DNA from 3 places in the Rhodoferax sp. P2_H8_2 genome. Region 3 is predicted to be linked to each of the others. Evidence: predicted binding sites of a transcription regulator. Region 3 holds the regulator's gene; each other region holds the start of a gene.
What was found. Region 3 encodes FNR, which switches genes on or off when oxygen is low (the NO sensors DNR and NnrR bind a similar motif). Its sites were predicted from a motif close to TTGATNNNNATCAA; they were not measured.
Positions count from the first base shown of each region.

Region 1: a site for FNR is predicted at 6,419-6,432, ahead of AC1DV6_RS07615 (DUF2189 domain-containing protein). Genes of this name have one in related genera too.
Region 2: a site for FNR is predicted at 1,922-1,935, ahead of AC1DV6_RS00550 (hemerythrin domain-containing protein). Genes of this name have one in related genera too.

Region 1 is NZ_JBFUFW010000003.1:424,118-431,980, reverse strand. Features, by position in the region: gene AC1DV6_RS07655 (YbfB/YjiJ family MFS transporter) at 1-986, opposite strand, end outside; gene AC1DV6_RS07650 (heavy metal translocating P-type ATPase) at 983-3,208, opposite strand; gene AC1DV6_RS07645 (heavy-metal-associated domain-containing protein) at 3,324-3,521, shown strand; gene cueR (Cu(I)-responsive transcriptional regulator) at 3,505-3,936, shown strand; gene AC1DV6_RS07635 (YgaP family membrane protein) at 3,948-4,148, shown strand; gene AC1DV6_RS07630 (recombination-associated protein RdgC) at 4,213-5,124, opposite strand; gene AC1DV6_RS07625 (Spy/CpxP family protein refolding chaperone) at 5,405-5,959, shown strand; gene AC1DV6_RS07620 (glutaredoxin domain-containing protein) at 5,993-6,358, opposite strand; gene AC1DV6_RS07615 (DUF2189 domain-containing protein) at 6,469-7,323, shown strand; gene AC1DV6_RS07610 (DUF2788 domain-containing protein) at 7,323-7,532, shown strand; gene AC1DV6_RS07605 (NnrU family protein) at 7,536-7,863, opposite strand, start outside.
Region 2 is NZ_JBFUFW010000001.1:100,112-107,974, reverse strand. Features, by position in the region: gene AC1DV6_RS00560 (DUF1003 domain-containing protein) at 1-7, opposite strand, end outside; gene AC1DV6_RS00555 (NAD(P)/FAD-dependent oxidoreductase) at 60-1,343, opposite strand; gene AC1DV6_RS00550 (hemerythrin domain-containing protein) at 1,435-1,866, opposite strand; gene AC1DV6_RS00545 (2OG-Fe dioxygenase family protein) at 1,974-2,711, shown strand; gene AC1DV6_RS00540 (NAD(P)H-dependent flavin oxidoreductase) at 2,677-3,906, opposite strand; gene AC1DV6_RS00535 (SDR family NAD(P)-dependent oxidoreductase) at 4,035-4,787, opposite strand; gene AC1DV6_RS00530 (gamma-glutamyltransferase family protein) at 4,851-6,431, opposite strand; gene recJ (single-stranded-DNA-specific exonuclease RecJ) at 6,428-7,863, opposite strand, start outside.
Region 3 is NZ_JBFUFW010000004.1:86,327-94,189, reverse strand. Features, by position in the region: gene AC1DV6_RS08855 (CcdC protein domain-containing protein) at 40-585, opposite strand; gene dusA (tRNA dihydrouridine(20/20a) synthase DusA) at 593-1,576, opposite strand; gene AC1DV6_RS08845 (sulfite exporter TauE/SafE family protein) at 1,619-2,293, opposite strand; gene hemN (oxygen-independent coproporphyrinogen III oxidase) at 2,303-3,721, opposite strand; gene fnr (fumarate/nitrate reduction transcriptional regulator Fnr) at 3,895-4,614, shown strand; gene AC1DV6_RS08830 (hypothetical protein) at 4,621-4,839, opposite strand; gene AC1DV6_RS08825 (FixH family protein) at 4,867-5,139, opposite strand; gene ccoG (cytochrome c oxidase accessory protein CcoG) at 5,232-6,677, opposite strand; gene ccoP (cytochrome-c oxidase, cbb3-type subunit III) at 6,692-7,603, opposite strand; gene AC1DV6_RS08810 (cbb3-type cytochrome oxidase subunit 3) at 7,613-7,750, opposite strand; gene ccoO (cytochrome-c oxidase, cbb3-type subunit II) at 7,769-7,863, opposite strand, start outside.

The DNA of each region.
Region 1 (7,863 bases), on a different contig from region 3:
GATGCGACCACGGACAAAAAAACACCGCCAAACAACACACCCGACGCCATCACGATCCAGGCGTTGTGTGTCAGCGCAGGTAGCAGGGTTGCCACGCCCAGCAGCACATTGAGCAAAGCCATCGCCTGCCCGCCGCGGTACTTATCCAGCAAGCGCGCCCAGATGCGGCTGGACGCCATCACCGCCAGCCCCAACAAACCATAGAACACGGTCACCACCAGCGCCGAGCTGCCCTGCGCGCGCAACAGCGCCACGACGAAAGTCATGTAGCCGATATAGCCCATGCCAAACAGTGTGTATGACGCGAGGCCAAACCCAAAGTCACGCCAGGCAAACTGCCGCTCGGCCTGGCCCAGCGTGGCTTGCGGCACGGCCCAGGCCTGCATCACGCGCGCGGGCCATAGCAGCACGGCGGTAGCTGCTGCACTCAGAGCCGCCAACGCCCACCATGACCAACGCCAGCCATGCAACTGGTCTGCGGTGATCTCCAGCAACCAGGGCACCACCAGTGCCGACGCCACGATACCCAGCCCCGTGCCGCTGTAATACACGCCCAGCAACAGGCCCGAGCGCTGCGGGTCGCGCGCGCCAAGCCGTGCCGCCAGCAAGCCACCGGCGACAAACACCAGCGCACTGGCAATGCCCGCCAACAGACGCTGCAACAACAACGGCGCAGCGTCGACAAAGAAGCCGCTCAAGGCCATGAACACACTGGACAGCAAGGCGCCTATCCACAGCAAGCGCGACGGCCCAAAGCGCCGCATCAAGGCGGGCGTTGCCAGTGCGCCAATGAAATAACCCAATGCATTGGCCGTGTTCATGCCACCCGCCAGCGTGTAGCTCCAACCCAGATCGGCACGCATCGGCGGCAACAGCAGGCCGTAGGCAAAGCGCGTGATGCCCAGCGACACGGCGGCACCCAGCGCCAGCGCAAATGCCAAACCCCACAGCGACGGAGATGGCTGCGTGTCTTGCGATTCGCTCATCGTGGCGTCCAGCGTTTCAACAGCAGCGCATTGCTGATCACACTGACCGAACTCAATGCCATCGCCGCACCAGCGACCACCGGGCTCAGCAAACCAAACGCCGCCAGCGGGATGCCGACCACGTTGTAGAAGAACGCCCAAAACAGGTTTTGCCGGATCTTTGCGACCGTGCGCGCAGAGATATCCAGCGCCGCACCGACCAGGCGAACTTCGCCGCGCATCAGCGTGACGCCCGCCGCATGCAGCGCTACATCGGCGCCGCCACCCCAGGGGTTGGACATCGCCATGCCCACGTCCGCTGCCGCCAGTGCTGGCGCATCGTTGACGCCATCGCCCACCATTGCGACGGTATGACCTCCTGCTTTCAACGCAAGGACTTTGGCGGCCTTGTCTCCTGGCAACACCTCGGCCATCACCTCCCCCTGGTCTGGCCGCAAACCCACGCGCAGCGCCATCGCTTCTGCCGCGCCCCGGTTGTCGCCGGAGATCATCACAACCCGGATGCCACGCGCGCGCAAAGCGTCAAGTGCTTCACGGACGCCCTCCTTGGGTGTATCGGCAAAGGCCATCAGCGCCAACAGTTGCAAGCCGGTGCTGCTGCGCTCAGCCAGCGCCGACACGGTGGCGCCTTCTGCCTGCAGCGCGTCCGCGCGCGCCTGCAATGCCGCCATAGGTACGTTCAATTGCGCCATCCAGCGCAAGCTGCCCATCAACAGTTGGCGGCCTTGCACCGAACCCTCCAAACCGTAGCCGGGTACCGCTTGCACGCTGGCAGCCGCATCAGGCGTCAAGTTGCGCGCCTTGGCCGCTTCCAGCATCGCGCGGGCCAACGGGTGTTCACTCCCGCTTTGCAGGCTGGCGGCGAGGCGCAGCGCATCATCGTCCGACACACCGGCTGCCGCCACCAGCGCCGTTAGGCGCGGCTGCCCCACGGTCAGCGTACCGGTCTTGTCGAACGCAACGACATCGACCTTGTGCGCCAGCTCCAGTGCCTGCGCATCCTTGATCAAAATGCCGTGCTTCGCGGCGACGCCGGTGCCTGCCATGATGGCTGCGGGCGTGGCCAGCCCGAGCGCGCACGGGCAGGCAATCACCAGCACCGCGACCGCATGGATCAACGCTATTTCCACCGATGCACCGGTGAACCACCACGCCACACCGGTGATCACAGCCAGCACCAGCACCACGGGCACAAACACCGCGCTCACCTGGTCGACCATGCGTTGCAATGGCGCCTTGGCGGCCTGCGCGTCTTCGACGAGGCGGATGATGTGGGACAGCACCGTCTCGGCGCCCACCGCCAGCACCTGCATCACGATACGGCCATCGCCGTTGATCGCGCCACCTGTTAGCGCAGCGCCTACCGTCTTGGCGACCGGCACGGATTCACCCGTGAGCATGGATTCATCGACCTGCGTTTGCCCTTCCAGCACTTTTCCGTCGACCGGAAAACGCTCACCGGGTTTGACCACCAGCGTATCACCCACCAGCACTTCCGCGACCGGCACATCCATTTCCTTGGCGCCGCGCAACAGATGCGCAATCTCCGGCCGCAACGCATGCAGGGCACGAATGGCGGACGTGGTCTGCCGCTTGGTGCGTGCCTCCAGCCATTTGCCCAGAAGCACCAGCGTTACCACCACTGCCGAGCTTTCGAAATACAGATGCACCATCGCGCCCGGTTCTGCATTCAGCCAAAGCCACATCGATAGCGCCCACCCGGCCGTGGTGCCAATCGCTACCAGCAAATCCATATTGCCGCTGAAGGCTCTGAGCGCATGCCAACCGGCTTTGTAAAAGCGCGCACCGAGCACGAATTGCACTGGCGTTGCCAACAGGAATTGCCATAGCGCAGGCAGCATCCAGTGCTGACCGAACCAATCGCCCACCATGGGCAATACCAGCGGTGCCGATAGCGCAATACCGACGCCCACCGGCGCAAAGCCAACCCAGGGGGATGCGTCTTGCGGCTGCATCGCTGCATCGGACGCACGTGGCTCATAGCCCGCATCACGCACCGCGCGGCGCAGTCGCGCCTCGATGCCGGCGTCATGCACCAGCACGCGGGCCGACTCGGTGGCCAGATTCACCGTGGCACCGTCCACGCCGGGCACCTTCTTCAGCGCCTTTTCAACACGGAAAACGCAGGACGCGCAGGTCATGCCGCCAATGCCGATGTCAATGGTGGTGGGCGCGGGGGTCATGGTGGTTACGGCAGTCATGGATGAAGCTTAAACCTTGCCCTTATGGGAAGGTCAAGCAAATATAAGGCCCTTGACCTTCCCACGATGGCAAGGTTCACAATGCCGATCATCACACACCACACAAGGAGCTTCGATGCACCAAACCTTTACCGTTACCGGTATGACCTGCGGCCACTGCGAGATGTCTGTCACCCGCGCTGTTCAGGAGGTCGACCCGCAAGCCCACGTAAAGATCGACCGCAGCCAGAACACGGTGGAAGTCGAGTCTGCGCAGCCGCGTGAAACACTGACCCAAGCGATTGCCGAAGAAGGCTATGCCGTTGCAGTCTAAGCCAGCCGCCGTATCTGGTGCGCCAGTCACCATTGGTGAGGCAGCGCGGCAAAGCGGTGTCTCCGCCAAGATGCTGCGGCATTACGAGTCGCTGGGCCTGATGGGTGCCGTGCTGCGCACCGACAGCGGCTACCGCCTGTACAGCGACGCCGACGTGCACACCCTGCGGTTCATCAAACGCTGCCGCGACCTGGGTTTCTCGATGGCCGAGATTGGCGAACTGGTGGGGCTGTGGCAAAACCGCCGCCGCACCAGCAGCAGCGTGAAAAAGATTGCGCAAAGGCATGTGGACGAACTCACCGAACGTATCGAGGCGATGCAAAGCATGCAGCGAACGCTCAGCACACTGCTGGAGCACTGCCACGGGGATGAGCGACCCGAGTGCCCGATACTGGACGATCTCGCAGGCCGATAATGGGAACTGCCATGACACATAACACATCAAACCTGGACCGCATCGCACGCGGCATCGTCGGCTTGGCGCTGGTCGGCCTCTATGTCTTCAATGTCGTCGGCCTGCTAGGGCTGGCCGGTGGCCTGGCGTTGATCGCCAGCGCGCTGGTCGGCTGGTGCGCCATTTACAGCGTGCTGGGCCTGAGCACCTGCCGGGTTAAGGCAGAGCGCTGAGGCGCAAGCTTGCTACAAAAATAGTAGCTGCTTACGCACATTCCATGCGCCCTGTAGGCCTATTTCATGCCGAAACCAGAGGCGTCTCACCGCCCAGCGCTTCGAGCAAAGCCGGCAACAATTTGCGCAACTCCCCAGTCGCAATTGCCACATCGGCATCAAAGCGGTCATCCGCACGGTCGCCTTTGGCGCTGACGTCGTCCACCGCGCCATCCAGAAACGCAATCTTCTTGATAGTGAGCGCATCGGTCAACACAAACGACACGCTTTCAGCCCAGCTCAGCGCGAGGCGCGTTGGCACCTTGCCAGTCTCAATGTGCTTCGGTATCTCTTCCCCATCGAGCGGATGGCGCGTGTAGCGCACCACTGCGCGCGACGCATCGACGGCCTTCAGTTCGCATTCCTGGTCCACCGTGAAACTGACCGGTGCATCGCCGGTAGACAGCCACAGCGACATGGCCGCGGCGGGCGACATCTCGGTCTGCACCAGCTGCATCGCCAGACCATCAATCGCCTTGACCAGCGCAGTGATCACTTCATCGGCACGCGCCTGGCTGCCGGCATCCAGCAAAAGCAACTTCGCCTTGGGGTCAATCCAGACCCAGACCGCCGACTGGCGCGAAAACGCCAGTGGCAACAGCGCCATGCGCGCATCGTCCTTCAAATCGCGGGTTTCCTTGCGGCCCGGTTTGCGACCGGTTGTCGCTTCGATCTGCTCGATCTGCTGCTCCACCTTGCGTTTGACCACTGAGCCCGGCACGGCCTTGGTCTCGACCATCAGGCGCAGGATCCATTGGCCACCGACCACTTCCACCAGCGGGCCGCCTTCTTCACCGCGCGGGGTGATCCAGCCCACCGACTTGTCCTGTAACGAACCGCACTCCACAAACCGCGCGGCTTCCAGCGCCGCCTCCAGTTGCTCCACACCCACCGTCCATGCGGACGCCAACCGGTACACCATCAAATTCTTGAACACACGCAAACCTTTAATCAGTTGGGGCAGAGATTGAAAATCTGCCCCGCAAAACTCGATCGGTTGGGGACAGAGCTAAAGGTCTGTCCCGCAAACATTTCGAAGCGCAAAAGCTGCGTATTGTCCTTGTTGTTCCCTTGTTGTCGCGAACCGACAGTTGCGCATCTTTACAAAGGCTTGTCACTGCGCCATGCGGGCTATACACGTGAGGATCACATTACACCTGCGGCCAAGGCGGAAGAGTCTCTTCTCAGCCCCGGCGCATAACCTAAAGGATGACACCATGAAACCGGTATTCCACTCGCTCCTCGCGAAAACTACGCTCAGTGCCTTGTTGATGGGCGCTGGATTTTCCGTACTGGCCCAAACCACACCGCCTGCTGCGCCCCCCGGCGACCACCCCCCCATGCACCGCATGGGCCACGGTCGTATGGACCCTGCCAAGATGGAGGCCATGCATGCCAAGCATCTGGCCGATCTGAAGACCCGCCTGAAAATCACGCCCGCCCAGGAGGGCGCCTGGACCACGTTCACCGGTGCGATGAAGCCGCAAGCCCGCACGATGGACCGCCCCGACCGTGCGGCATTCGACAAGCTCAGCACGCCTGAGCGCATCGACAAGATGCGCGAACTGCGCGCCAAGCACCACGCAGATCGCCAAGCCGCAGCGGACCAGCGTGACCAGGCCGTCAAGACCTTCTACGCCACGCTGACAGACGAGCAGAAGAAGGTGATGGACGCCGAGCACGCCCGCATGGGCAAACAGATGGAGCGCTGGCGTGAGGGCCACCATAAGGATGGCAAGAAGGTGCCTCCTGCTGCGCCTGCTGCGAAGTAAGGCCTGGAGCGTCTGAATCGTCGGCGACGAACTCTAGGCCAGCAAGGTCTTCAGCTCGCCGCTGGCGATCAGTTTCTCAACATCGGTCGCACCGCCGACCAATGTGCCTTTGATGAACACCATCGGAAATGTGGGCCAGCCGGTCCACATCTTCAGCGCATTGCGTTTGCGCCAGGTGTTCAGGTAGTTGCCGTACTCCAGGTACTGGTAGGCCACACCGGCCGCGTCCAGCGCCTTGCGCGCACGTTTCGGCATCGGGTTGATACCCATGCCGACCACCACCACGGCGTGGCTGGCAACGGCTGCCTGCACTTCCTTGACGATGTCCTGCTGATGGTTTGTCACCTTCTCGCGAATGGCGGGGTGGATATGGGATTCGTCCAGTACGGAGCGGGGCATCAAAACTCTCCTGTCGCTAGCATGCGCGGTGAAAGCCCATTATGCGCAGCGCGGTTTGTCTTGAGACACGTCAAGACCGCATAGTGCGTCCGGCCATACACTGGCGAACCATGCAAACCCCGTTACCCGTACCCAAGGTCAACACCGTTGACCTCTGGCAACCCCTGATCTGGCTGGTCCTGGGCCTGAAAGACATGGCGCGCACGCGTTGGATCAGCGCGCTGCACGGACTGGTCTTGATGGCCGTTGGCGCAGTGATCGTCTGGATCGCACACGATCGTTTCTGGCTGCTCGCCGGCGCCCTGTCGGGCTTCATGGTGGTCGCCCCGGTGCTGGCCACCAGCCTGTACGCGCTAAGTCGCGCACTGGAGCGCGGCGAAGTGGCGAACTTCGGTGTGGTACTCAAGACATGGCTGAACTGGCAGAACAGCCACTTCAACAAATGGGGCAACGAATACTGGTGCATGGTGCAGTTCGGCGCCCTGCTGGCACTCGCCGCCACCGGCTGGGTGCTGACCTCTGCCGCACTTATCACCCTGCTGGCACCCCAGCCCATCCATACACCGCTCGATTTTGTCCACCATGTCATGCTGGCCCAGGACAGCTGGCTGTTCGAACTCTGGCTGGCGTTGGGTGGCCTGATGGCGGCGCCGATGTTTGCTTCCAGCGTGGTGGCCATGCCGCTGCTGCTGGACCGCCGCGTCAGCCTCTGGCAGGCCGTGCTGACCAGTTGGCAGGTGGTGCTGGCCAACCCCATTCCTATGGCGCTCTGGGCTGCGCTGGTCATGGGCTTCACTCTGCTGGGACTGGGCTCGCTGTTGCTGGGCCTGATTCTGGTGATCCCGATGCTGGGTCACGCCAGTTGGCATGCCTACCGTGCACTGGTGGACGCCTCTGCACTGCCTGCACGTGAGCCCTTGTCTGCGCCCCTGAATGCGCCTTCCATGCGCCGCAAGGAGCGCTGATGTTTGGCTACACGGAAGCACAGATCGCGGCCTTCGGCCTGAGCTTTGGCATTGGCGGCTTCATGCTCTACATGCTGTTCATCATTGGCCAGCTGGCGTGGGAATCCAAGGCTGGCAAATTCGGTACCTTTGTGCTGTTTCTCGGCCTGGCCTTCGGTATGACGGGCTTTGCCGCCAAGTATGTGATCCAGTGGGCGCTGACGCGCTAGCGTTTAACCCAGCGGGCGAATGCCAATCACCCAGCCGTGCAGCCAGAACGCGAACAGCACCCAGGCGCCAACGCCGACAACCACTGTTTGCACCGTGCCTGACCGCGTGCCTGCGGCATAGACCACACCCAGTGCCCGGTCTCGCTTGCGGGAGGCAATGAAGTTCGCCACGGCCCACAGCAGAAAGCTGCCGAACAGAATGACGTGCGCCAAGTTGCCGTTGGCCAGCAAATGGGCAAATGCCCACGTCTTCACGCCCAACACCATAGGGTGGTGCACGCGTGCCTTGATCGCATTGCGCGGCACATAGGCCGCTGCCAGAAAGACGAAC
Region 2 (7,863 bases), on a different contig from region 3:
TACTCATGGGAAGACCCTCGTGATGCCACAAGTATGCGCCGCACCTGAGCGCAAACCAATCACACCCCCATGCGATCCCGCATCTCGTACCAGAGTGCGCCCAAGGCCGTGAACGGAACGCGGAAGAAACGACCACCCGGGAACGGGTAGTGCGGCAAGCGCGCGAAGGCGCCAAAGCGCTCCGCGTCGCCGCGAATCGCCTCGCCCAGCACACGGCCTATCAGGTGCGTGAACGTGATGCCGTGGCCCGAGCAGCCTTGTGAGTAATAGATGTTGTCCGACAGCTTGCCCACTTCCGGCAGGCGTGACAGCGTCAGCAGGAAGTTGCCGGTCCAGCCAAAGTCGACCTTGACGCCCTTGAGCTGCGGAAAGGTCTTCAGCATCTTGGGAACGATGATGGATTCGACATGCGCCGGGTCGCGCGCGCCATAGACCACGCCGCCGCCATAAATCAGGCGCTTGTCAGCAGACAGGCGAAAGTAGTCCAGCAGGAAGTTGTTGTCTTCCACGCAGTAGTCCGACGGCAGCAACTCGTCGGCCAGCTTGCCCAAAGGCGCTGTCGCAATCACCTGCGTTCCGCAAGGCATGGACATGCCCGCCAGCTTGGGCTCCAGCTCGCCGATATAGGCGTTGCAGGCAACGATCACAAAGCGGGCTTTCACCTGACCCTGCGTGGTGTGCACGGTAGCCATGGCGCCGCGTTCAATGTGGGTCACGGCGGATTGTTCGTGGATCAATCCGCCCAGGCTTTCCAGTGCCGTGGCTTCGCCCAGCGCCAGGTTCAGCGGATGAAAGTGGCCACCGGTCTTGTCCACCAGAAGGCCCTTGTAGCGGTCCGAGTTGACGACCTTGCGCACTTCGGCCTTGTCGTCGATCAGCGTCAGACCGGTGTGGCCCCATTGTTCCCATAGTGCCTTGTGTTCCTGCAGCTGGTGTACTTTGCGCGCGGTCATCGCGGCATAAACACCACCGTCTTTCAGATCGCACTGGATGTTGTATTTGGCAACCCGGTCGCGGATGATTTGCGCACCTTCGAACATCATTCGGCCCAGTGGCTCTGCGGCGGCGCGCCCGAATTTGGCTTCGATGACATCAATGTCGCGCGAATAGCTGTGCACGATCTGGCCGCCGTTACGCCCCGACGCACCCCAGCCCACCCGGGCCTGTTCCAGCACGACCACCTTGTAGCCCGCTTCGGCCAGCGCAATACCCGCCGACAGGCCGGTATAGCCGGCGCCCACGATGCAGACGTCGGCGTCCACGCTGCCTTGAAGTGCATCACGCGGCGGCGAAGCGTTGGCGGATGCAGCGTAGTAAGACGGGGCGTGTGCGGTGGAGGGCATGGCAGTTCCAGTGTATGCCCCTACGGTAATGCAGCGCGGGGCTCCCACCGAGGGCCAATTGGAAATCGACGGCCAGTGCCACTTCGGGCGGCTATATGTTGCCTGGCGCCGGGTCGTAGCCCGCAGAACGCAGGTGCAATGCGAGCGACGCGTCCATGCTTTGGATGTGTTGCGCAAACCACCGACCCAGTTCGCGCGCCATTGTGCGCACTGCGGCAACACCTTCCTTACCACCAAGAACTTCGCCCTCGCGCATCACTTGCAAAATCACCTTGTGCTGGGTCGCATGGCTGCTGTCCGCGGCATATCCGGTTGCCAGCATCCAGCGGTCTTCGGCATCAAATTGCTGTTGGGTGTGCGCTATCAGCGTGGTCCAGCACGACAGGATGTTCTGGTCCGCCGCGGTCGCCGCTGCTGCCAACAAGTCGACAAACGTGTGGTGTGCCTGGTCCATCAGCGGTATATCCAGCGCCAGTGCATCGCTCCATGAGAGTGTGTCGGCGCGCGTGTCGTATATGTCCAAGGTCGGGTCTCCGGAAGTTGCGTGCTGAGCCTAAGTCTGTGTGGGGAGTCACACTTTGATGCAGGTCACAAGATGGGCATACAGGCCCGTCGATAATGCTGCTCACCATGACGAGTTCTTTTTCTCCTCCCAGCCTGACCCGGTGCGACGCGCTGCAACCTGCCCTGCAACAGCAAGGCTATGCGGTGCTAGCGCCCGCGCTGGTGTGCGAAATGGCGGCCATTGCGGCACCTGCGATGCAGGCATGGCAGGGCCTTTGGAACGACCTGCCACCCGACCACTACTTGCGCGATGGTGGCCGCTATCGGACGCGGCGCCATTCCTGTTTCACGATCAACGGTGACGCGGTGGACCTGGTCGCACACCGGCCGCATTGGCAATCCGTCGACTACAACGCACTGCATGGCGGTATGCAGCGCCACTTTGAGCCCATGGATGTGCAGATGTCGGCGGATGTGCAGTGGCTGCGCCTACTGACCTGGCTGGGGCGGGAATGTTCGGTTTTGAAGGGTGAACAAACCTGGTACACGGAAGCGCACCAATTCCGCATTGACACCACCGATGGCATAGGCCGCCCCACGCCCGAAGGTGCGCACCGCGATGGTGTCGATTTGGTGGCTGTGTTTCTGGTGGATCGCTATGCGGTCAAGGGCGGTGAGACCCGGGTGTTTGAGGCCGACGGCCCGAATGGCCAGCGTTTTACGCTGACAGAACCCTGGTCATTGCTTTTGCTGGACGATGCCCGCGTGATTCATGAGTCCACCCCCATCCAACCCTTGAGCGAAGGGGCTTATCGCGACACACTGGTTGTCACGCTGCGAGCGGGTGGTTTTCAGGGGGCGTGAGCAGGCGCTGCATTAGCTCGCGCACGCTGCGGATCTGGTTGCCAAAGGGCAGCGTGCCTGCGCCTCGGAAGAACAGACCCTTCTTCACATCGCCACGCAATGCAGCGGCCAGCTGGTTGTCGATGCAGAACTGCCCCCAGCCTTGCAAGCCATCGCGCAGGCCGCACTGTGCCAGGCAGTCAAAGCTTTTGGTGCAGCGGGCTTTCACATGCGCCACTGCCTGCAGCTTGGGTTCGATTTTCAGATAGGCGCGTAGCCAGGGCGTGTTCACCGCGCGTGCTGGCAGGCCAGCCACGCTGGTGAATTCCACCAGGTATTCCACGCGCGCTTCTGCCAGCACGCGCTTGAACTCGGCATGTGCATCGCTTTCTTCTGTCACGGCAAAGGCAGTGCCCAATTGCACCGCGGACGCGCCCAGCGATTGCAGACGCGCAATGTCTTCAAAGCAGGATATGCCGCCGGCCGCAATCAACGGGATTTCCTTTTCATAGCCCGCATCCTTGAAAAATTGCCGAACCTGCGGAATGACGTTTTCAAAATCAAAGCGTGTATCACCCAAGTCTGCAATCTTGGCTGCTCCCAGATGACCGCCGGCCAGGCGCGGGTGCTCAATGACGATGGCATCTGGCAGGCGCTTCTTGCGCTCCCATTTCTTGATCAGCAATTGCACGCCACGCGCGTCGGACAGGATGGGAATCAGTGCGACTTTGGGGTGGTCTATGGCGAGATCCGGCAGGTCCAGCGGCAAGCCCGCGCCGACGACGATGGCGTCAATTCCGGCTTCCAGTGCGCGGGTGACGGACGCTGCGTATTCGCTGACGGCTCGCATTACATTGATGGCCAGCATGCCGCGTCCCCGCGATAGTTCCCTCGCAGCTGCTATTTCGCGGTCTATGGCCTGCAGGTTGGCTTGGTTGATACCCGCCTTGGCGGCGTCACCCGGTGCCAGCTCCCGCGTGCTGTCCATCAGGTCCGGGTAACGGCGCCGCAGATCCACGCTGGAGAGCGTACCCATACCACCCAAGGCGGCCACGCTGCCCGCTAGGCGGTGCCCCGAAATGCCGATACCCATGCCGCCCTGCACGATGGGCAGCAGCGTGTGGTCGCCCAGCTGCAGAGCGGTTAGTCCGCTGTGGTGAAGCCAGTCGGCAGACTCCTGGGTGAGTTGCGGATGCGTGTCATGTGTGGTGGTCATGGTTGCTAAGGCTGCTCAAGGTACAAGCAAGCAGCTTAGGTCAGGCTTGCTGCCCGACTATTGAGATGGGTCAAACCCAGTGCTCAAATAGAAACTTGGCCCTTGGTAATGCAAGGGTGATGGGATTTCTATTGACGCACGTCTGCAACGGGCTCACTACCAAAATCTGGCCGATTCAAGAAGGCAATGACCTTTTGCGCAGCATCGGCAGGGCTGCTGAGCTGCTTGCCGCTGTGCATTCCAGCAAACATCGCAACATCCGGAAATTTGGCAGGGTCGCTGGTGCGCAATTGCACCTGCATGTCGGTGTCGATCACGCCGGGTGCCAGCGAGCACACTTTGGCACCGTTCTCCAGCTGCGCTTCGTCCAAAGCGACGCAGCGGGTGAAGTGGTCCATGCCCGCCTTGGCGGCGCAATACGACGCAGACGACGCCATCGCGCGCCGTCCCAGGCCCGAGGAAATATTGAGCACCTTGCGCTGCGTATTCCAGTTGCGGGTCATGCCCAAAAACGCGGCGGTGAGCTGCATAGGCGCTTCCAGACCCACGCGCAATGCAGTCGCAAGCTCTGTGGGGCTCGCATCGCGCAGCGGCACCATCGCCGAAATCAGCGCGGCATTGTTGATCAACGTCACGCTGGCGATTGTCTGGGGGTCGATGTTGGCAAACCAGGCGCTCAGCGCAGTGGCGACCGCCTCGCCGTGTGCCAGATCCCGTGGCCACTGCTCCAACTGTGCGCCTGCGCGTTGCGCTTCTTCCGCCAGTTGCGCGTTGGTGTTTCGGGAGATGCACAACAGGCGCGCCGTGGGTGACAACAGTTGTTGGGCAATGGCCAGACCCATGCCGCGGGAGGCGCCAGTGATGATGGTGAGGTGGTGCATAAATAATTTTAGTCAGTTGGGGTCAGAGCACATCACTTCGTGAGTGGTCTGACCCGCAAGTCTTCAATACGCGACGGCCTGGCCGTCCTTGCGCGGGTCAGAGCCTGCGACATAGCTGCCACCAAGGCGTTGAATTAACTGCGCACCGCCGAACGCGAAAACGCCGTTGCCGGTTTCGATGCTGATCTCGTGCCCCAAATCCCGCAGGCCTTGTACGACGGCCGGATCAAAGCCCGGTTCCAGTGCCACTTTTCGGCCGTTCACTACACGCCAGCGCGGCGCGTTGGCCGCCGCCTGCGGATTCTGGCCATGGCGCAATATGCGCATCGCCATCTGCACATGGCCTTGTGACTGCATGGGCCCGCCCATCACGCCGAAGGCCATTTGCGGCGTGCCGTCGGCGTGCATCGCGAAGCCCGGAATGATGGTGTGCGATGGGCGCTTGCTTCCGCTCACTTGGTTGGCGTGCCCGGGCTGCAGTGTGAAACCCGCAGCACGGTTTTGCAAGCTGATGCCGGTGCCGGGCACCACGACGCCGGAGCCAAAGCCCATATAGTTGCTCTGAATAAATGACACCATCATGCCGCTGGCATCGGCCGTGGTTAGGTACACCGTGCCACCCGGTCGCGGTGCGCCGAAGGTGGGCGCCCCCGCCTTGTTGGGGTCTATCAATCGAGCGCGCTGTTGCAAGTAGCCGGGTTGCAGCAAGTCGTAGGTAGACAGCCGCATATGCGCTGGGTCAGCGTTGAACTGCTGCAGATCCGCCAGCGCCAGCTTCATCGCCTCTATGCACAGGTGCACGGTGCGTAAATCGTCAACGCCGTCGGTGTCCCAGTGCGCCAGCATGCCCAGCGCCATCAGCGTGGCGATGCCCTGGCCGTTCGGTGGAATTTCGTGCACCACGCTGCTGCCAAATTTTTGCGAGATCGTGCCGCACCAATCGACTTGGTGGTTGGCCAGATCGGCCAGTGTCAGCGCACCGCCGTGTAGCTTTGCATGCGCCACCATGGCCTGTGCCAAATCGCCGCGGTAAAAGTCTTCGCCCGCGCTTTGTGCAATGCGCTCCAGCGTCTGCGCGAGCGCCGGGTTTTTGAAAGTCTGTCCTGCCAAGGGAGCAGAACCGTTGGGCGCAAAGCATTCTGCAAAGCCGGGCTGATCGCCCAGTCGTTGCAAGCCGAGTTGCCACAGCGTAGCGATGATGGGGGATACCGGAAAGCCGCTGCGCGCATAGTCCACCGCAGGCGCGGCCAGTTCGGTCAGCGGCTTGCTGCCAAAGCGTTTGTTCAACGCCACCCAGGCCGAGACTGCGCCGGGTACGGTGACCGATTCCCAGCCGCGCTCCGGCATGGTGGTTTGGCCTGCAAAACGTTCGGGTGTCCATGCTGCAGGAGAGCGCCCGCTGGCGTTGAGTCCATGCAGTTCCTTGCCATCCCAAACGATCGCAAACGCATCGCTGCCTGCACCGCAGCCTGTGGGCTCGACGACGGTCAGTGTCATTGCTGCAGCCAGCGCCGCGTCCATCGCGTTGCCACCGCGTTGCAACACCTGTAACCCGGCTTGCGCGGCGAGTGGGTGAGAAGTGCTGACCACATTGCGGCCCAGCACCGGTGAGCGGGCCGAAGCATAAGGTTGCGAAAAATTCACGTTTCGGCCCCTTCCACCAGAAAGCGTACGCGCCGCACGCCGTTCCAGGCGTCGGCATCGAGCCGGAACGCCAGCGTTACCTTCGCCGGCAGCGGCTCGGTGTGGCCAAACCAGATGCCGTCTACGGGTTGGCCCTGGTGCTTGAGTTTCAGCGACAGGTGTTTCTCGCCGACCAGCCGCTGGGAAATGACTTCCACTTCTTCGCTGAAGGTGGGTGGCGCAAAGCCTTGGCCCCATACTTCCTTGTGCAGCGCATCCACCAGCTCCACGCGCATGTACTCGGGTGCCAGCGCGCCATCGGTTTCCAGTTTGCGCGTCAGCGTCGCCGCATCCAGCCACTCTTGTGCGACTTCCATCAGGCCTTGCTCGAAGTCGTCAAAGTGTTCCTCGTTGATCGTACAACCCGCCGCCATCGCGTGGCCGCCAAAGCGCAGCAACACGCCGGGGTAGCGTTTGGCCACCAGGTCCAGCGCGTCGCGCAGATGAAAGCCGGGGATGGAACGACCCGAGCCTTTGAGTTCGTGTTCCTTGCCCGGCGCCTGGCTGGCAGCGAACACAAAACTGGGGCGATGCAACTTGTCCTTGATGCGCGAGGCGACGATGCCCACAACGCCTTCGTGGAAATCCGGATCGAACACGCAGATCGCCGGCGGCGGCTCATCGCCTTCGTCGAACAACGACTCGACGATGTCCATCGCCTGGTCGCGCATATCGCCCTCGATCACGCGGCGCTCGCGGTTGATGCCGTCCAGCATTTTGGCCAGTTCGTCGGCGCGCGCAGCGTCGTCGGTCAGCAGGCATTCAATGCCCAGCGTCATGTCCGACAAACGGCCTGCCGCATTGATGCGCGGGCCCAAAGCGAAGCCGAAGTCAAACGTGGTGGCGGTCGCCGCATTGCGCCCCGATGCTACAAAAAGGCTAGCTAGTCCCGCAGGCAGGGCGAGCGCTCTGACCCGCTTCAATCCTTGGGCTACGAGGCGGCGGTTATTCGCATCCAGCTTCACGACGTCGGCCACAGTGCCGAGTGCAACCAGCGGCAGCAGCACGTCCAATTTCGGTTGCGTGTTCGCGTCGAACACGCCACGGGTACGCAACTCGGAGCGCAATGCCATCAGCACATAAAACATCACACCGACACCAGCGATGGACTTGCTGGCAAAGGTGCAACCCGGCTGGTTGGGGTTGACGATTACATCCGCATCCGGGAGCGTCTGCCCCGGCAAGTGGTGGTCGGTCACCAACACTTGCAAGCCCAGTTCTTTCGCGGTGGCCACGCCTTCGACGCTGGCAATGCCGTTGTCCACAGTGATCAGCACATCAGCGCCTTGCGCCTTGACCCGCTTCGAGATCGGCGACGTCAGCCCGTAGCCGTCGATCACGCGATCTGGCACCAGGTAATCCACATGCTTGGCGCCCAACAGGCGCAGGCCGC
Region 3 (7,863 bases):
GCGGCTGAATGGACCCGATCTCGGCCCGAATGGCCAGGTTCATGGCGAATTCTTCAACGCTTCCCGCTCTGCCCGGGCCTTCAGGCGCGCCCAACGATAGCGCAGCAGGCCTAAGGCATAGGCCATGTAGTAACCCGCCAGAAACCCAAACACCAGCAAGGTCAGCGGACTGTGGAAGAAGTCGGTTCCGGTGATGGAGGGGTGCGTGCCCACCCCATAGACTTCATACACACGGTAGGCAATACGGCCCACGAACAGCAGGGACAGGGCGATGCCCAAGCCCGTGTGCGGTGTGTAGTAAATGCCCTCCGGGCTGACCTCAAAGGTAGTGGTCCGCAGCCCATAGATGGACAAAACGCCACCGGCAACCAGCCCGCCGAGCAAAGCCCATGGCATCACCTCGGCGCGCACGGCAGCCCAGCACAGCAGCAAGGCAATCGTGCCGTAGATGCCCAGCGTGATCCATGGGCGCACCGGCGACAGGCGCTGGCGCCCTACCAGCCTGCGATAGCGCGCATGGATGCGCCAGGCCAAGAGCGGGACCAGCGCGATGGTGACGAAGGTGGAGGTTGCCGGCATTTGCATGGTTCACTCACATTTTGATAGCTGCCTGCGCCGCTACCGCGTGCGCTGCATGGCCTTTTAACGTATGGTCGCTCCAGACTTGGCGCCACTTGCGCGCACCGGGCTGCCCGTGGCGCAGGCCCAGCATGTGGCGCGCGATGGCGTACCAGGGCGTGCCGTTCTCGGCGGCTTCGCGCTCCATGTACTTCACCATCTGCTCTTCGACCAGTTCGCGCGAAAGCTCGGTCGGCGCTGCGCCGTAGAAGCCCTCGTCCCATTCGGCCAGCCACCAGGGGTTGTGGTACGCCTCGCGGCCCAGCATGGCGCCGTCGACATGCTGCAGCTCTTCGTGGACTTGGGCGCTGGTGGTCAGGCCACCATTGATGGCAATGGTCAGATGCGGAAACTCTTTCTTGAGCTGGTGCACCAGCGCATAACGCAGCGGTGGCACTTCGCGGTTTTCTTTCGGGCTCAAGCCTTTGAGCCAGGCATTGCGCGCGTGGACGATAAAGGTGTTGCAGCCGGCCTCGGCTACGGTGCCAACAAAGTCGCGCACAAATTCGTAGCTCTCGTCCTTGTCGATACCAATGCGGTGCTTGACGGTCACGGGCACATCCACCACATCGACCATCGCCTTGACACAATCGGCCACCAGCTTGGGCTCAGCCATCAAACAGGCGCCGAACGCACCGCGCTGCACGCGCTCAGACGGGCAGCCGCAATTCAGGTTGATCTCGTCATAGCCCCACTCTTCACCCAACTTGGCGCATTGGGCCAAGTCAGCCGGCTCGCTCCCGCCCAACTGCAAAGCCACCGGGTGTTCTTCTTCATGGAAACGCAAATGCCGCGGCACATCGCCATGGATCAACGCGCCGGTGGTCACCATCTCGGTGTACAAGAGCGCGTGTTTACTCAGCAAACGGTGAAAGTAACGGCAGTGGCGGTCAGTCCAGTCCATCATGGGGGCGACGGACATGCGCCACGGGTTGGCAGGTGCAGAAATCTTCGACATGGGCTGGATTATCCCAGCCGGAGCTTTATGCCGCCTTGGTACTCAGGAAACGACGCACCAGGGCGCCGTGTTGTGCACCAAGCCCATCCAAAGCGCCCAAGCCGAACTGGCCGCCAGCGCCAGCCCTGCCAAACGGATGCCCCACGCGCCTTGATCGGGGCTCGCGCCGCGCAGGCGCAGCCACAGCCAGGGCCCGGCGGTCATCGTGATGCTGGTGCCCAGCGCGAACAAGGCCATCACCATTGCGCCACTGAGCGGGTCCGCCGCCATTGCGGCAACCAAAAGCGCGGAATACAACAAGCCGCAGGGCAGGAATGCCCACAACACGCCTATCAGCAACGGCGCGCGCCCTGCCCCGACCTTTTTGGCCCGTGCCCACAAAGAGCGGCCGAAAGTTTCCAGCCAAACAGGTTGTTGTGCGCGGGCCAGAAGAACCAGGCCGAGCAGCAAAGCACAGATATGGAAAAGCGTCCACACCGGGCGCAGCGCGGCGGATTGAACGGTGAGCCAGCCCAGCCCTTGCATGGAGGCCGCGGCCAGTGCACCCAGAGCGGAGTAGCCGATGATGCGACCCAATTGAAACCCGGCAATCGCCTGGTTTTGGCGCGGCCCGGCAGCTCGCGCCATGCCTGCACACGCCGCGCCACACATGGCAACGCAGTGGGGACCACCCACCAAACCCATCAGTAAGGCGGTCAGCGCCAGGGAAGATTGCATCCGCCGATGCTAAATGATGCGAGAGAACTTGGCGCGCGTGCGGTCGGTCTGCAAATAGCGGTCAAACACCATGGCCACGGCACGCACAAAGAACCAGCCTTGTGCAGTGACCTGGATGCCGCTGTCATCGACAACCACCAGGCCCTGCTCCTGCAAACTCTGCAGCGCGTCCATCTCGGCCGCGAAATAATTCCGGAACTCGATCAAGTACGCCAGTTCAACGGATTCAAATTGCAATTGCCCCTGGCACATCAGCGCCATGATCACCGCGCGACGCAGCAAATCGTCACGGCTCAGCGCGAGGCCGCGCACCACCGGAAAACGCCCCTGGTCCAGCAGGTCGTAATACTCGTCCAGCGTTTTAGCGTTCTGGCTGTAGCTGGCGCCAATGCGGCCAATGGATGAGACGCCCAGCGCGATCAGGTCGCAATCAGGTTGAGTGCTGTAGCCCTGGAAATTGCGATGCAGACGGCCTTGCCGTTTGGCCACCGCCAGCGAATCTGTCGGAAGCGCAAAGTGGTCCATGCCCACGTAGACATAGCCCGCGCCCATAAAGCGCTCCAACGACTGCGACAGCATGGACAGCTTGGCCGAACCTGCCGGCAGTTCTATCGTGTGGATGCGGCGTTGCGGCTTGAAGCGATCTGGCAAATGGGCATATGCGTACAGAGCAATGCGGTCGGGCCGCAATTCGACCACCTGGGCCAGTGTGCGGGCGAAAGATTCCGGTGTTTGCTGTGGCAGGCCGTAAATCAAATCGACATTGATGGACTCAAAGCCCTTGGCGCGCGCAGCTTCCACCAGCGCGAACACCTGCTCGGCGGGTTGCACTCTATGCACCGCTTTTTGTACCGCAGGGTCAAAGTCCTGCACGCCAAAACTCAGGCGGTTAAAGCCCAGTTCGGCCAGCGTATCCAGCCGCTCAGCATCTACAGTGCGCGGATCGACTTCAATCGAATACTCCCCGCCAGGCGCAAAGCTGAAATTGCGCCGCAGCATGCCCATCAGCTGCCGCAGCTCGTCGTCGTTCATGAACGTAGGGCTACCGCCACCCAGATGCAACTGGCTGACCACCTGCCCTGTGCCGACCAGCGCAGTGTGCAGATCAATTTCGCGATTCAGGTAACGCAGATATTCGGCAGATTTGCTGTGGTGCTTGGTGATGATCTTGTTGCAGGCGCAGTAATAGCAAAGCGATGCACAAAACGGAATATGCACGTACAGCGACAGTGGCAAGGCCAGTGCACTGGGGCCATTGCGACGCTGTGTCAGCGACTGGACATAGTCCTGCTCCGTGTAAGCCTCAATAAAGCGGTCGGCTGTAGGATACGAGGTATAGCGAGGCCCCGAGATATCGAAACGGCGCACCAGAGCATCCAGAGGCAAGCCTCCGAGTGTGTCATTGATCGTGTTTTGAATGGTTTGCATACGCTTTTTAGTCTTCCAGACTGCAATGTGCGCCAAGCGGTTGACGGATGACTTGACCTGGATCAAGACTCTGAAGATTGGTCGGTTCGATAATTGACCTGTATCAGGAAAACCCCATGCTTCACCACGCCCCCCATCCGCACGCTGCCATTGAAAGCATTCCGGTGGTGTCCATGCACCCGCAAGCCATCAAGGTCGCATGCTCCAACTGCAATCTGCGCGAGTTGTGCATGCCGCTGGGCTTGAGCGAACAGGAACTGGAAAAGATCGACGACGTCGTCTCCACCCGGCGCAAGGTCAAACGCGGTGAACTGCTGTTTCGCAATGGCGAGAAGTTCACCAGCCTGTATGCAATTCGCGTCGGTTTTTTCAAGACCTGCGTGGCCTCTGAAGATGGGCGCGACCAGGTGACAGGCTTTCAGATGGCGGGGGAAGTGATGGGCCTGGACGGCATCGTCAACGACCACCACACCTGCGACGCGGTGGCGCTCGAAGATGCCGAGGTGTGCGTGATGCCGTTTGACCGCATTGAAGAGCTGTCGCGCGAGATCAGTTCGCTGCAGCGCCATGTGCACAAGATCATGAGTCGCGAGATCGTGCGCGAGAACGGCGTGATGCTGCTTTTAGGCAGCATGCGCGCCGAAGAGCGTCTTGCGGCCTTTTTGCTGAATCTCGTGCAGCGCCTGCATGCGCGGGGGTTCTCGCAGTCAGAACTGGTATTGCGCATGACGCGCGAAGAGATTGGCAGCTACCTGGGCCTCAAACTCGAAACGGTCAGCCGCACGTTTTCCAAGTTTGTGGAGGACGGCATCGTTGAAGTCAAGCAGCGCCATGTGCGCATCCTCCAGACCGAGGCGCTCAAGGACATCGTCAACCCCAAGGTCTGCAGTTAGCGCAGCCTAGTCGTTGGTCTCTGCGGATGACATCGCCAGCATGGCTGTCAACGCGCTGCTTACGCTGACTACAAACCAGAAGATAAAAAAAGACAGCGTGTAAACGCCCTGGCGCGACATGTCCAGCGGATGTCCAAACCAGTTCAGGTCCTGCGGGTCCACCAATGCAAACACCAGCATTTCGATGACGCCCGCCATCAGAAACGAAGGCCAGGCAATCCACATCAGGCGTTGTTGCATGGCGAGATTCCCTCAAGGCGCCTTGGTGGCGGGCGGCGCATCGCTGGCCAAGTGGTTGCGTCCCTGCACCGCTGGCACCATTCCGGGCTGCTGATCCGGCAAGGTCTTGTTGATGTTGATGCCCTTGCGGTAATAGTCTTCGTCCAGCACGGGGTCTGCACGGGTGACAGCGAGATACATCGTGACGAAACTGGCGACCACCACAATCGCAGGCCCGGAGATCACCAACCACACATGGCCATATTTCCACCAGGGTGGGGAGACAGTGGGGTGGGGTTGGGTCATGATCATGCCTCCCGACGAGCCGCCTCTAGGGTGGCATGTACCCCCTTGGGGGGCAGTGAACGAATGTGAACGTGGGGGTACATAGCATCTCCTTAGCGTGGAACGATAAAAACGGACTTCTCGAGCACCTTGTCAGTGCCATCCTGAGAAGCAATTTCGAAACGGATGGGGTGCGAGCCAGCAGCAGCCACGTCATACGGGGCCTGCAAGCGCACCACAATCCAGCGCGCTTGCGTGGGCTCGATCACCACGGGGCCATCCACCTCGGTCAACATACCGGGCAAGCCGGTGGCGGTGATCTCCAGTCGCTGGGTGGACTCCGTCGCATTCATGACCTGCAAGCGGTACACATTCTCGATCTTGCCGCCGGACACAATGCGCGCCAATGTGCCGCGATCGCGCACCACATCCACCTTGAACGGCGAACGCAATGCCAGACTGACAACCATCGCCAGCACGATGGCCCCTAGGATGGCGGTGTACACCAGCACGCGCGGGCGCAACACATGGCGCAATATTTCGGAGCGGCCCCAGCGCTGGCTCACAGCGTTCTGGGTGGAGTACTTGATCAGGCCGCGGGCGTAGCCCATCTTGTCCATCACCGTATCGCAGACATCGGCGCAGGCGCCGCAACCAATGCACTCGTATTGCAGCCCATTGCGGATATCAATGCCGGTAGGACATACCTGTACACACAGGCTGCAATTGACGCAGGCACCCAGATCCAGGGTGGCCGGATCGGTCTTTCTCGAACGGGCACCGCGGGGCTCACCGCGCGCCTCATCGTAGGTCACGGTCAGGGTGTCCTTGTCAAACATGGCGCTCTGGAAGCGCGCATAGGGGCACATGTGCAGGCAGACCTGCTCCCGCATATAGCCCGCATTGCCGTAGGTGGCAAAGCCGTAGAACAGCGTCCAGAACACTTCCCAGGAACCCATGTTCAGTTGCACCACCTCCGCGGCTAGCTCGCGGATGGGCGTGAAGTAGGCGACAAAAGTGAAGCCGGTCCACAGGCCCACGGCAATCCACATCAACTGCTTGGCTGCCTTGCGCCAGACCTTGTCGAAGTTCCACGGGCCTGCATCACGGCGCATGCGCGCCGAGCGGTCGCCTTCAGCCAGTTTTTCCAGCCAGAGAAAGATTTCGGTGTAAACGGTTTGCGGACAGGCGTAACCACACCACAGGCGCCCTGCCACTGCCGTGAACAGGAACAGCGACAGCGCCGAGATCACCAGAATGCCAGTGAGGTAGATGAAGTCCTGCGGGTACAGGACCAGATTGAAGATGTAGAAGCGCCGTGCGCCCAGATCGAACAACACCGCCTGGCGCTGGCCCCACTCCAGCCATGGCAGTCCATAAAACACCAGCTGGGTCAAAAACACCAGGCCCCAGCGCCAGCGGGTGAACAGACCCGAGACGCTGCGCGGATAAATCTTCTTGTGCGCTTCGTACAGCGAAATCATTTCCGCATCTGCACCTGCGGGAGGAGCTATAGGGCTCCTGTCTGCAGATGGTGCGATGGGAATGACTTTGCGCATGCAGTGATATGCGCTTACAGGGGGGGCGCCTTGTTCGACATGCCCCAGACATAAGCCGTCAACACATGGATCTGGGCCTCTGTCAGCTTGTCAGCCTGGGCCGGCATCTGGTTGACTTTTCCGTTGTTGACCATGGCAATAATCGCCGCTTCGCCGTAGCCATGCAGCCAGGTGTCGTCGGTCAAGTTGGGCGCACCCAGCGCAGGGTTGCCCTTGCCATCCATGCCATGGCAGGCGGCACAGGCCGTGAATTTGGATTTACCCAGGTTGGCGCGCACCGAGTCGTGCGGGTTGCGCGACAGGCTCAACACGTAGTTGGCAACGTTCTTGACATCGTCCGACGAGCCAACCGCCGCAGTCATCGGAGGCATTTGCCCGATACGACCCTTGGTGATGGTTTCCTTGATGTTGTCGGGCGCGCCGCCGTGCAGCCAGTCGCCATCGGTCAGGTTGGGGAAGCCCTTGGAACCGCGTGCATCAGAGCCGTGGCATTGGGAGCAGTTGTTCATGAACAGGCGCTCGCCAATCGCCATCGCTTGCGGTTCTCTGGCAACGTCTTCCACCTTCATGGCGGTGAAGCGCGCATACAGAGGAGCGACTTCGGCATTGCCCTTGTCCACCTCGGCCTGGTATTCATTGATCTGCGTCCAGCCGTATTTGCCCGGGTTGCTACCCAAGCCAGGGTACATGTAAAGGTACGCCAGAGCGAAGATCAGCGTGATCACGAACAGCCACGCCCACCAGCGTGGCAGCGGGTTGTTCATTTCGCGCAAATCACCGTCCCAGACGTGGCCGGTGGTGTTGTCCTCCGCGGTCATGGCGCGGGCTTTGCCGCTGAACCACAGCAAGAGGCCGCAGGCCAGGATGGAAACGACGGTGGTAATGGCGATGAACGCCGACCAGAAGCTGCTTGTAAAGTCACTCATATCAACTCCTTATTCCTGCTCAAACGGCAGGTTGGCGGCTTCTTCGAAGTCTTTGGCGCGGCGCTTGGACCAGGCCCAGCGCACGATGCCTATGAAAAGCGCAAAGCTGACGAGGGTGGTGACGATGCGGATGGTATTGATGTCCATGTACGTTTCTCCTCGGGTCTATTTCAGCGCCAGGCCCAGCACCTGCAGATAGGCGATGGTGGCGTCCAGTTCGGTCTTGCCCTTCACATCCGCAGCCGCGCTGGCGATCTGTG